DNA from 3 places in the Amycolatopsis sp. CFH S0740 genome. Region 2 is predicted to be linked to each of the others. Evidence: riboswitches for the same ligand, from Rfam matches in the RefSeq annotation. Region 2 holds a riboswitch; each other region holds the start of a gene.
What was found. A riboswitch is a leader RNA that binds a small molecule or an ion and turns the genes downstream of it on or off. The one in region 2 is predicted to bind S-adenosylmethionine.
Positions count from the first base shown of each region.

Region 1: linked by a shared signal. The riboswitch ahead of thrC (threonine synthase) and the one ahead of EIZ45_RS45155 (methionine ABC transporter ATP-binding protein) in region 2 are both predicted to bind S-adenosylmethionine.
Region 3: linked by a shared signal. The riboswitch ahead of EIZ45_RS39030 (aminotransferase class V-fold PLP-dependent enzyme) and the one ahead of EIZ45_RS45155 (methionine ABC transporter ATP-binding protein) in region 2 are both predicted to bind S-adenosylmethionine.

Region 1 covers NZ_SDLS01000028.1:21,159-24,406, reverse strand. Annotated here, with positions in the region: gene rpsT (30S ribosomal protein S20) at 249-509, shown strand; gene holA (DNA polymerase III subunit delta) at 610-1,581, opposite strand; SAM riboswitch class I at 1,713-1,846, shown strand; gene thrC (threonine synthase) at 1,860-3,125, shown strand; gene EIZ45_RS34940 (ComEC/Rec2 family competence protein) at 3,150-3,248, opposite strand, start outside.
Region 2 covers NZ_SDLS01000057.1:14,065-17,312, reverse strand. Annotated here, with positions in the region: gene rsmA (16S rRNA (adenine(1518)-N(6)/adenine(1519)-N(6))-dimethyltransferase RsmA) at 1-810, shown strand, start outside; SAM riboswitch class I at 1,370-1,460, shown strand; gene EIZ45_RS45155 (methionine ABC transporter ATP-binding protein) at 1,676-2,689, shown strand; gene EIZ45_RS45150 (hypothetical protein) at 2,799-3,248, opposite strand, start outside.
Region 3 covers NZ_SDLS01000035.1:94,280-97,527, reverse strand. Annotated here, with positions in the region: gene EIZ45_RS39035 (hypothetical protein) at 1-154, shown strand, start outside; gene EIZ45_RS39030 (aminotransferase class V-fold PLP-dependent enzyme) at 248-1,579, opposite strand; SAM riboswitch class IV at 1,620-1,734, opposite strand; gene EIZ45_RS39025 (potassium/proton antiporter) at 1,831-3,248, opposite strand, start outside.

The DNA.
Region 1 (3,248 bases), on a different contig from region 2:
CTGCGGGACCACGGGCAGGCGACGGAACCCTAGGCACTACCGGACCCCACCGTAACCGAGACGGGGGCGCGATGCCGAGCGTTTGCCTGCTCCGGGGCCGTCGGCAACGCCGCGAACAGGGCTGTTAAGATTTTCGACTGTTGCCGTGCGGCATTCCGTCAGGGAGGAAACCCGGCAGTCCCTCGGGACTGATCCGGAGCCACACGAACGCGGCAGCGACCTTCACCGAGTGAAAGAGGAACGCCTCCATGGCCAACATCAAGTCGCAGGTCAAGCGCATCACGACGAACGAGAAGGCGCGGCAGCGCAACCTGGCGATCCGGTCCTCGGTGAAGACCGCGATCCGCAAGTTCCGCGAGGCCGCCGAAGCCGGTGACAAGGACAAGGCCCTCGAACTGCAGCGCGACGCCGCTCGCAAGCTCGACAAGGCCGTCACCAAGGGCGTCATCCACGCCAACCAGGCCGCGAACAAGAAGTCGGCTCTCGCGAAGCGCGCGAACCAGCTCTGAGCGCAGTCTTTCGGAAAGGCCCGGCGGCTTCGGCTGCCGGGCCTTTCCGTGTCCTGGGGACCGGCTCGGCTCTCCTCAAGGCGTTCCCGGCGCCGGGACGTCAGCGGTCTCCCTTGGCCGCGACCACGTCGAGGACCGCGCGCTGCAACGCGTAGTTCGCGTCGGCCGCCGCACCCTTGACCTCGGCGTTCAGCCGCGCCACGACGCGCATCGCGGTCGCCAGGCCGTCCTGGCCCCAGCCGCGGGACTGCCCTTGCGCCTTGCGGATCTTCCACGGCGGCATGCCGAGTTCGCCCGCCATCTGGTTCGGGTTGCCGCGCCCGGCCGCGGACACGCGAGCGATCGTGCGCACCGCGTCGGCCAGCGCGTCGGCGATCAGGACGTGCGGGACGCCCAGCTGCATCGCCCACTGCAGCGACTCCATCGCGGCGGCCCGGTCGCCCGCGACGGCCTTCTCGGCCACCGCGAAGCCGGTCACGTCGGCGCGTCCGGTGTGGTAGCGGCGGACCGCCCGCTCGTCGACGACTCCCCCGGTGTCGGCGACCAGCTGCGTCGCCGCCGAGGACAGTTCGCGCAGGTCCGAGCCGACCGAGTCGAGCAGCGCCATCAGGCCCGCGGCGTCGATCTTGCCGCCCGCGCGGCGCACCTCGTTGCGGACGAACGCCTCGCGCTCGGCCGGTTTGGTGAGCTTCGGGCATTCGGTGATTTCCGCGCCCGCCTTTTTCAACGCGCCCGGCAGCGCTTTGGCGGCTTTGCTCCGCCCGCCGCCGCTGTGCACGACCACGAGGACGATGCCGTCGGCAGGCGCCTTCACGTACGCGAGGACCGCGTCGGACAGCTCCTGCGAGATGTCCTGCGCCGACTCCAGCACGATCACGCGCCCCTCGGCGAACAGCGACGGGCTCACCAGCTCGGCCAGCACAGGCGGTGTGAGATCGGACACCCGCATGCGCGTGAGGTCGGCCGTCGGGTCCGCGGCCTTGGCCGCGTCGAGGGACGCTCGCACAGCCCGTTCGATGAGCAGTTCTTCCTCGCCCGTGACGAGGTGCAGCGGCGCGGGTGCGGTGGTCACCCGGCCATCTTCTCACCCGGCCGCCGGGCCGCCCGCTCCGGTGATGTGGGCCGCCTCCGTGGCACGAGCTGATCGGGATGTCGTACGGTGTAGCCGAGGACGCGCCCACCGGCGCTCCGACAACCGAATACCGCTCATCCAGAGGGGCAGAGGGAACGGCCCGACGAAGCCCCGGCAACCGGCGTACAGCCTGTCATCCCGCGATCGCGGGGTAGCTGACGACCACGGTGCCAATTCCGGCCCGCTTCGGCGGGGCAGATGAGGAAAGGAACCTCGCGATGACTGCAGCCCTCAGCGCCACCTCCGCCAACAAGACGATCGACCTCGGTCCGGCCGTCGAACTGGTGTCGAAGGAAGAAGGGCACCGGCAGCCGCTCGCTCCGGAATTCGTCTCCGTCGAAGACTTCTCGCCGCTCGAGGTCGCCTACGACTTCGGCCGCGTCCGCCGCGAGGACATCGAGGCGGGCCCGCGCAACATCTGGCGTTACAAGAAACTCCTTCCCGTCCCCTCGACCGTCGAGGAGACCCCGAACACCGAACCCGGCTGCACCCGGCTCGTGCGCGCCGACCGGCTCGCGAAGGAGCTCGGCCTCAAGCGCGTGTGGGTCAAGGACGACACCGGCAACCCCACGCACTCGTTCAAGGACCGCGTGGTCGCCGTCGCGCTCGCGGCCGCCCGCGAGTTCGGTTTCGAGGTCCTGGCGTGTCCCTCGACCGGCAACCTGGCCAACGCGACCGCCGCCGCGGCGGCCCGCGCCGGCTGGCGGTCGGTCGTGCTGATCCCGAAGAACCTCGAACGCGCGAAGATCCTCACCACCGCGGTCTACGACGGCGACCTGATCGCCGTCGACGGCAACTACGACGACGTGAACCGGCTCGCCACCGAACTGGCCGGCGAGCACCCGAAGTGGGCGTTCGTGAACGTCAACGTCCGCCCGTACTACTCCGAGGGCTCGAAGACGCTCGCCTACGAGGTCGCCGAGCAGCTCGGCTGGCGCATCCCCGAGCAGATCGTCGTGCCGATCGCCTCCGGTTCCCAGCTCACCAAGGTGGACAAGGGTTTCCGCGAGCTGGGCCAGCTCGGTCTCGTGGACGCCAGCCCGTACAAGGTGTTCGGCGCGCAGGCCACGGGCTGCTCGCCGGTCTCCACCGCGTACCGCAACGGCCACGACGTGGTCCAGCCGGTGAAGCCGGACACCATCGCCCGTTCGCTCGCGATCGGCAACCCGGCCGACGGCCCGTACGTGCTCGACGTGGTCAACCGCACCGGCGGCGCGATCGAGGACGTCACCGACGAAGAGGTCGTCGAAGGCATCCGGCTGCTCGCGCGCACCGAAGGCATCTTCACCGAGACCGCGGGCGGCGTCACCGTGGCGACCGCGAAGAAGCTCGTCGAAACCGGCAAGCTCGACCCGGACGCGGAAACCGTCCTCCTCATCACCGGCGACGGCCTCAAGACCCTCGACGCGGTCGAGAACCACATCGGCCCGAGGGCCACCGTGCCGCCGTCCGCCGCGGCCGTCGCCAAGGCGCTCGGCTACTGACGCACCGGCCCGGGGTCCGCCGCACTACCGCGGCGGACCCCGCGGCTCGCCCCGGCGCACCACCGCCGGTCCGCTTCCTCCGGGCAGAACGGCGGTGTCCCCGTCGATATCGGTCCGGGTGAC
Region 2 (3,248 bases):
GGGCTGGCCGACGAACTCGACGTCCGGCCCACGAAGAAACTCGGGCAGAACTTCGTGCACGACCCCAACACGGTCCGCCGCATCGTCGAACTCGGCGGCGTGCAGCCGGGGGACGTCGTCCTGGAGGTCGGGCCCGGTCTCGGCTCGCTGACGCTGGGCCTGCTGGCCGCGGGCGCTCAGGTCGTCGCTGTGGAGATCGATCCGGTGCTGGCCGCCCGCCTGCCGCGCACAGTCGCCGAGCGCGCGCCTGAGGCCGCGGACCGGCTGACCGTCGTCGGCGCCGACGCGCTGCGGGTGCGGGCGGCTGATCTGCCCGCTGAACCGGTGTCAATCGTCGCGAACCTGCCGTACAACGTCGCGGTGCCGGTGGTGCTGCACCTGCTGGCCGAGCTGCCGTCGCTGCGCAGCGGGCTCGTCATGGTCCAGACCGAGGTCGCCGACCGGATGGCGGCCGGGCCGGGCAGCCGCACTTACGGCGTGCCGAGCGTGAAGCTCGCTTGGTACGGGCCCGCGCGCAAGGTGGCCGCCGTGCCGCGCGCGGTGTTCTGGCCGGTGCCGAACGTCGATTCCGCTCTGGTCTCGTTCACCCGGACCGACCCGGTTTCCGGAGTGGATCGGGCCCGGCTGTTCGCGGTGGTCGACGCGGCGTTCTCCCAGCGGCGCAAGACATTGCGGGCCGCGCTGGCCGGGTGGGCTGGTTCCGCCGAGCGGGCTGGCGAGTTGCTCGCTGAGGCGGGAATCGACCCGAAGACGCGCGGGGAGCAGTTGGACGTGCACGCTTTCGCGCGGATCGCGGCTGCCGGAATGTGACCCACCTCCCCCAGGGGGCTCGCCTTGCGACTTCCAACGGCGGCGTCGGAGCAGGTATTCCCTGGTTTCGCTGCGTTCTCCGATGATCTTGTGTCGTCGCTGATTGTGGGTCATCCCCTGCTGTCTGGCTACGCTTGGTGATCACGCGAGCACGGCTGAAACAGCCGTCCGCCTGTGACGAGCAGCTCGGCATTCGGGGGAGTCGGACTGCTCCACGCCCGGGATTGTTCAGCGGTGCTGGCCCGAGGTGCTTCGCTTCGCTGACCTATCTCGGCTCGGTCGAGACCCCGGTGCACCGCGCGTCGAGGCCCGCGAATCATCGCCCCTTGACAACGGGAAAACTCTTGTTCCACAAAGATCCTTGATCGTCCACAGTGGAACGAACCCGTTCGCCGCCGGCGCCCGTGACGAGCGTTTCGCAGGTCGAGGCACTGTTCGGCGGCCGAGGTTCCGGGCTTCCGGTTTTTGGACGCGGTGTTCCGGTATGCGGGCACCACCAGACGTGTGATCTGCACCAACGCGCTTGCGTTCAGCCAATGGGATCGGCTTTACTCGAAAGCGTCCATCCCGAGCGACTGAGAGACCTGGCTCGCCGAAGTCGCAGCAACCACCCTCCGCAGGGCAGGTGCTACCGCCAGGACCGATGGAGGCTGTTTTCGATGAAGAGGGTCACCCGCCCGCTCCTGCTGACCCGCCGGCGCGTAGTCGACGAAGGTCGCCGCTCGGTATGTGCGTGTCAACGCTCCATGGTCATCGCCTGATCGTTTTTTCCGCAGTTTCTTGCGCCGTCCACAGTGGACGGTAATTCGATGACGCCTGGCGCGCCCGGAATCGGCGCCGCGCCTCGTTTGCCTGGAGCCCTTTCGTGATCACTGTCGAAAACGTGTCCAAGTCCTTTCCCTTCCACGGAAATCGGGTCGCCGCGCTGCGCGACGTGAGTGTCGACGTGCAAGCCGGTTCGCTGTTCGGGGTCGTGGGTCCGTCCGGTTCCGGCAAGTCGACCCTCGCCCGTTGCATCGCGCTGCAGGAGCGCCCCGACCGCGGCGTCGTGCGGCTCGACGGCCTCAACACCGCGACGCTCGACGGCAAGCGGCTGCGGGAGATCCGCCGCCAGCTGGGTGTCGTCGGGACCAAGCCGGAGCTGATCGCCGAGCGCACCATCGCGGGCAACATCGCCAGCCCGCTGGAGCAGCTCGGCGTCGACGGCCCGCAGCGGCGCAGCCGGGTCGGCTCGCTGCTCGACCTCGTCGGCCTCACCGCCCGCGCCGGGCAGAAGCCGGAAGAACTCACCGACGGCCAGCTCCGCCGGGTCGCGGTCGCCAGGGCGCTCGCCGCCGGACCGGCCGTGCTGCTCGCCGACGACCCGACCGCCGGGGTCGCGGCCGAGGACGCGGGCGCGGTGCTCGCCGTGCTCGACCGCGCGCGGGCCGAGCTGGGCGTGACGGTCGTCGTCACCACGCCGGACGCGGACGTCGTCCGCCGGGTCTGCGACGACGTCGCGGTGCTCGACAACGGCGCGATCGTCGAGCGCGGCACGGTGCTCGACCTCATCTCGACGCCGGACAGCTGGACCGCGCAGGCGGTGCTGCCGTCGGTCGAGACCTCGCGCGCCCAGTCCGCGAAGTACGACCGCGCGGTCGACGTCGTGCTGATCGGTTTCGCTTCGGTGGGCGCCCTGCTGCCCGAGGCGGCCAGCCGGTTCGACGTGGAGCTCGCCACCATCGGCGGCGGCCTCACCCGCATCGGGGACACCCCGATCGCCCGGTTCCGCCTCGGCGTCCGCGGCGAGCGGGCCGACGCCGCGCTGTCCTGGATCTCCGACCGGGGTGCGCACGTGAGCCAGCCGGCTCGCGGTCCGCAGAGCGTCGTCGCCGCCTGATTTCCCTTGAACTGAGCGGTTTTCCGAGGGTCGTCCCATTTGATTGGGGCGGCCCTCGCCGCGTTGGCGGGACGCGTCGCCCGAGAAATCAGGTCGCCGGGTCAAAGTTTCAGGACAAGTGTCCTGAAGTCTGTCCATTGTGGTCGTTCCGGCGCAGGATCTCCGCCAGCTCCGGATCCGCGTGCGCCTCGGCGGTCTGTTTCCACTTCGCCACGAGGGCGGCGAACGGCACCGGGTTGCCGAGGGATTCGGCTCGCTCCAGGGTTTCGGCCAGTTCGCCGACGAATGTCCGTACTTCTTCCGCGGACAGGTACCGCGCCCACGGGAACGCGGCGGGCAGCGCCTCGGCGGCGAGCGCGGCGGTCTCGGCGCTGCGGCGCACCAGCTCCGCGAGGATCGTGACGGTCGCCGAAAACCCGGCCGCCGCCTGTTCGGCGCGCTCGGCGGTCACGAGCAGCAGATCGGGTTTGTCCTTCTCCCGTCGGCGAATCCGGACCGAACGGGTCGGCGAACCTTCGAGCCGGTCGACGACCCGGCGCGGGTGCAGGGACAACTCGGA
Region 3 (3,248 bases), on a different contig from region 2:
CGTGCAGGAGGCGGCCTTAGCCGACTGCCGCACGCCCATTCCCGCTGTGGCCGACGCAGCCGAAGCCGCGTTCACTCATCTGGCCCGGCTGTTCCTCAGCGGCGACCTCACCGAGCGCGGCCTGTTGAACGACCTGCACGCGGACTGTGTTTGATGGCGTCGGCTCCGCCGCCGCGGCGGGATCGCCCTTAAGCGATCCCGCGTTGTGGTCACGTTTCCTGTCGCGCCAGTCCCAGCACCAGCCCTGTCAGGCGCAGAACGGCGGCAGCTCCCGCGGGTCCCCGACCGGTGCCCACCGCCCGTCCACCTTCGCGTACTCCCACCGGGCTCGCCGGGCCACGATCTGCCGCAGCGCCAGCACCAAGCGGTCGACGTGTTCCTCGGTGCTCCCCAGCCCGAGGCTCACCCGGACCGCCTGCTGGCCCTGGCTTCCGGCTTCCCGGATCAGCCGCCGGGCGGCCACGTGCGCGCAGAACGCCCCGTCCCGCACGCCGATTCCGTACTCGGCCGACAGCACCGCGGCCAGCCATCCGGGCTCGAACCCGTCGACCACGAAGCTCACCGTGCCGACCCGGTCCACCGGCGCGTCGAAGAACCGCAGCTCGGCGAACCCCGGCAAGCTCTCAAGCCCCTTGCGCAACCGCTCCAGCAACGCGGCTTCGTGCGAACCCACGGCATCCCACTGAGCTGCCAGCTGCTCGCAAGCCACCCCGAGCGCATACACGCCAACGGTATTCGGCGATCCGGCCTCGTGCCGTTCTTCGCCGCTGTTCCACACCACGGCTTCCTCGGTCACCAGCTTCGTAGCGCCACCACCGGCCAGGTACGGCTCGGCCGCCCGCAACCAGTCGCTGCGCCCGATCAGCGCACCGGCCCCGAAGGGCGCGTACAGCTTGTGCCCGGACAGCGCGACATAGTCAACATCCAGCTCCCGCAACGAAATCTGCCGGTGCGGAGCGAGCTGCGCGGCGTCGAGGGCCACCCGGGCACCGTGTTTCCGGGCCACCGCAGCGATCTCGGCCACCGGCAGCAGCTCGCCGGTCACATTGGACGCACCGGCGACGACCACCAACCGCGGCCCCTGCGGGCATTCCGCGAGCGCTTCGTCCACAACGGACACTGCGGCGAGCCGGGTCCGCGGCAGCTGCACGCGCCGGACGTTCGGGCCGCGCCACGGCAGCAGGGCCGCGTGGTGCTCGCTGTCGAACACCACCACGGAAGTCTTGCGCGGCAACGCTTTCGCCAGCAGGTTGAACGCGTCAGTGGTGTTGCGGGTGAAGATCACCGAGTCGCCGTTGCGCGCGTCCACGAACCGGCGCAGCACGTCGCGCGTCCGCTCGTACAGCCGCGTCGAGACCTGCGAAGCGAAGCCGGCGCCGCGGTGCACGCTGGCGTACCAGGGAAGGAACTCGTCGACCGCCGAGCGCACGGCGTCCAGACACGGCGCGCTCGCCGCGTGGTCGAGGTTGGCGTAACCGATGTCGCCGCCGGTGACCAGCGGGACCCGCAGCGTCGCACCGGCGACAGCGGGAACGGCAGCGGCAACAGTTTCCGTGGACCGGTCGAGTGCGAGAGTCATGACGGCGCCTCCTCGGCGTTCCGGGGGACCCCCGGCGAGGGGCCCGCGCTTGCCCGCCGCACTGCGCGACCGGCCTGGTCCTCACCCGGGGCACCCCACCGCGGTAGGAGGGTTGCCGGCCAGCAAGCCGGGGCTTCGCGCTGGCACTCATGACCTGAAACCGAAGATAGCGGACGACCCCCGGGAGAAACCAGACCCGTCTCGTGATCTGAGACGGCAGTCACAGAGTTTGTCCACAAAGGACAGAAAGATCAGGCTCCGGATTCCCCGTGCCAGCGGGCGAGGCGGCCAGCCCGGTCGACGGCCCGGATGCGCCGTTCGGTCGCGTCGCGGTCGGCGGCGGTCGTGACCACCAGAAGCTGGTCTTCGACCTGCAAGCGGCTCGTTTTCTGCGGAGTGAAGCCCGTCCCGCCGCGCACCACGAGGCTGACCGTCGCCCCGGCGGGCAGCCGCAGCTCCGACAGGTACACGCCGTGCAGCTTCGACCCCTTCTGGATGCGCACCTGCAGCAGTTCGGCACCGAGTTCGTCGAGCGGGGCGGCGTCGACCTCGATCTCGTGCGCCTGCGTCGCCTTCGCCAGCCCGAGGATCCGCGCGAGCGGACTGAGCGTCGCGCCCTGCAGCACGGTGAGCACGATGACGAGCACGAAAACCGCGTCCACGAGCCGTTGCGCGCCGGGCACGCCCTCGGACAGCGGGATCATCGCGAGCACGATCGGCACCGCACCGCGCAACCCCGCCCAGGACAGGAACGCCTGATCCCGCCACCGCAAGCGGAACGGCAGCAGCGACAGGACCACCGACAGCGGCCGGGCGAGCAGCAGCACCACCGCGCCCGCGACCAGGCCGGGGATGAGCGTTTCGAGCAGCCGGGTCGGCGACGCGAACAGGCCGAGCAGCACGAACAGCCCGATCTGCGCGAGCCAGCCGAGCCCTTCGGCGAACGACAGGGTGTCCGACCGGTGCGGCAGCTTGGAATTCCCCAGCACCAGGCCGGCGACGTAGGTGGCGAGCAGGCCGGACGCGTGCGCCAGCTGTCCCGAGGAGTACGCGAGCACGCACACCGCGACCGTGGCGAGCGGGTAGAGACCGGTCGCCGGGAGCGCGGCCCGGCGCAGCGCCTGCGCGCCCAGCCAGCCGAACGCGAGGCCGAGCACGAGGCCGGTGAGCAGTTCGTAGACCACCAGCAGCGGCAGCGACCAGTCGACCGCCTCGCCGGACGCGAGCACGACGACCGCGATGTAGGCGGGCGCGTCGTTGATGCCGGATTCCAGTTCCAGCGCGCCGACGAGCCGTTTCCCGACCCCGGCCGTGCGCAGCACGGAGAACACCGCCGCCGCGTCGGTGGACGCGAGAACCGCGCCCCACAGCAGGGCGAGCCGCCAGTCGAGGCCGAGCAGCCAGTGCAATGCCGCGCCGGTGACCGCGATGCTGATCACCACGGCCACTGTGGACAGCAGGATTCCGGGCCCCAGCGAGGGTTTCACCGCGGACCACCGCGTGGTGAGCCCGCCCTCGGTGAGGATCAGGACGAGCGCGGCGAGCCCGAGGGACTGGGTGAGCGCCGGATTGTCGAAGCGGATGCCGAACCCGGCTTCGCCGAGCACGACGCCGATCCCGAGATACAGCAGCAGCGACGGGAATCCGAGCCGGATGGACACCCGCACCG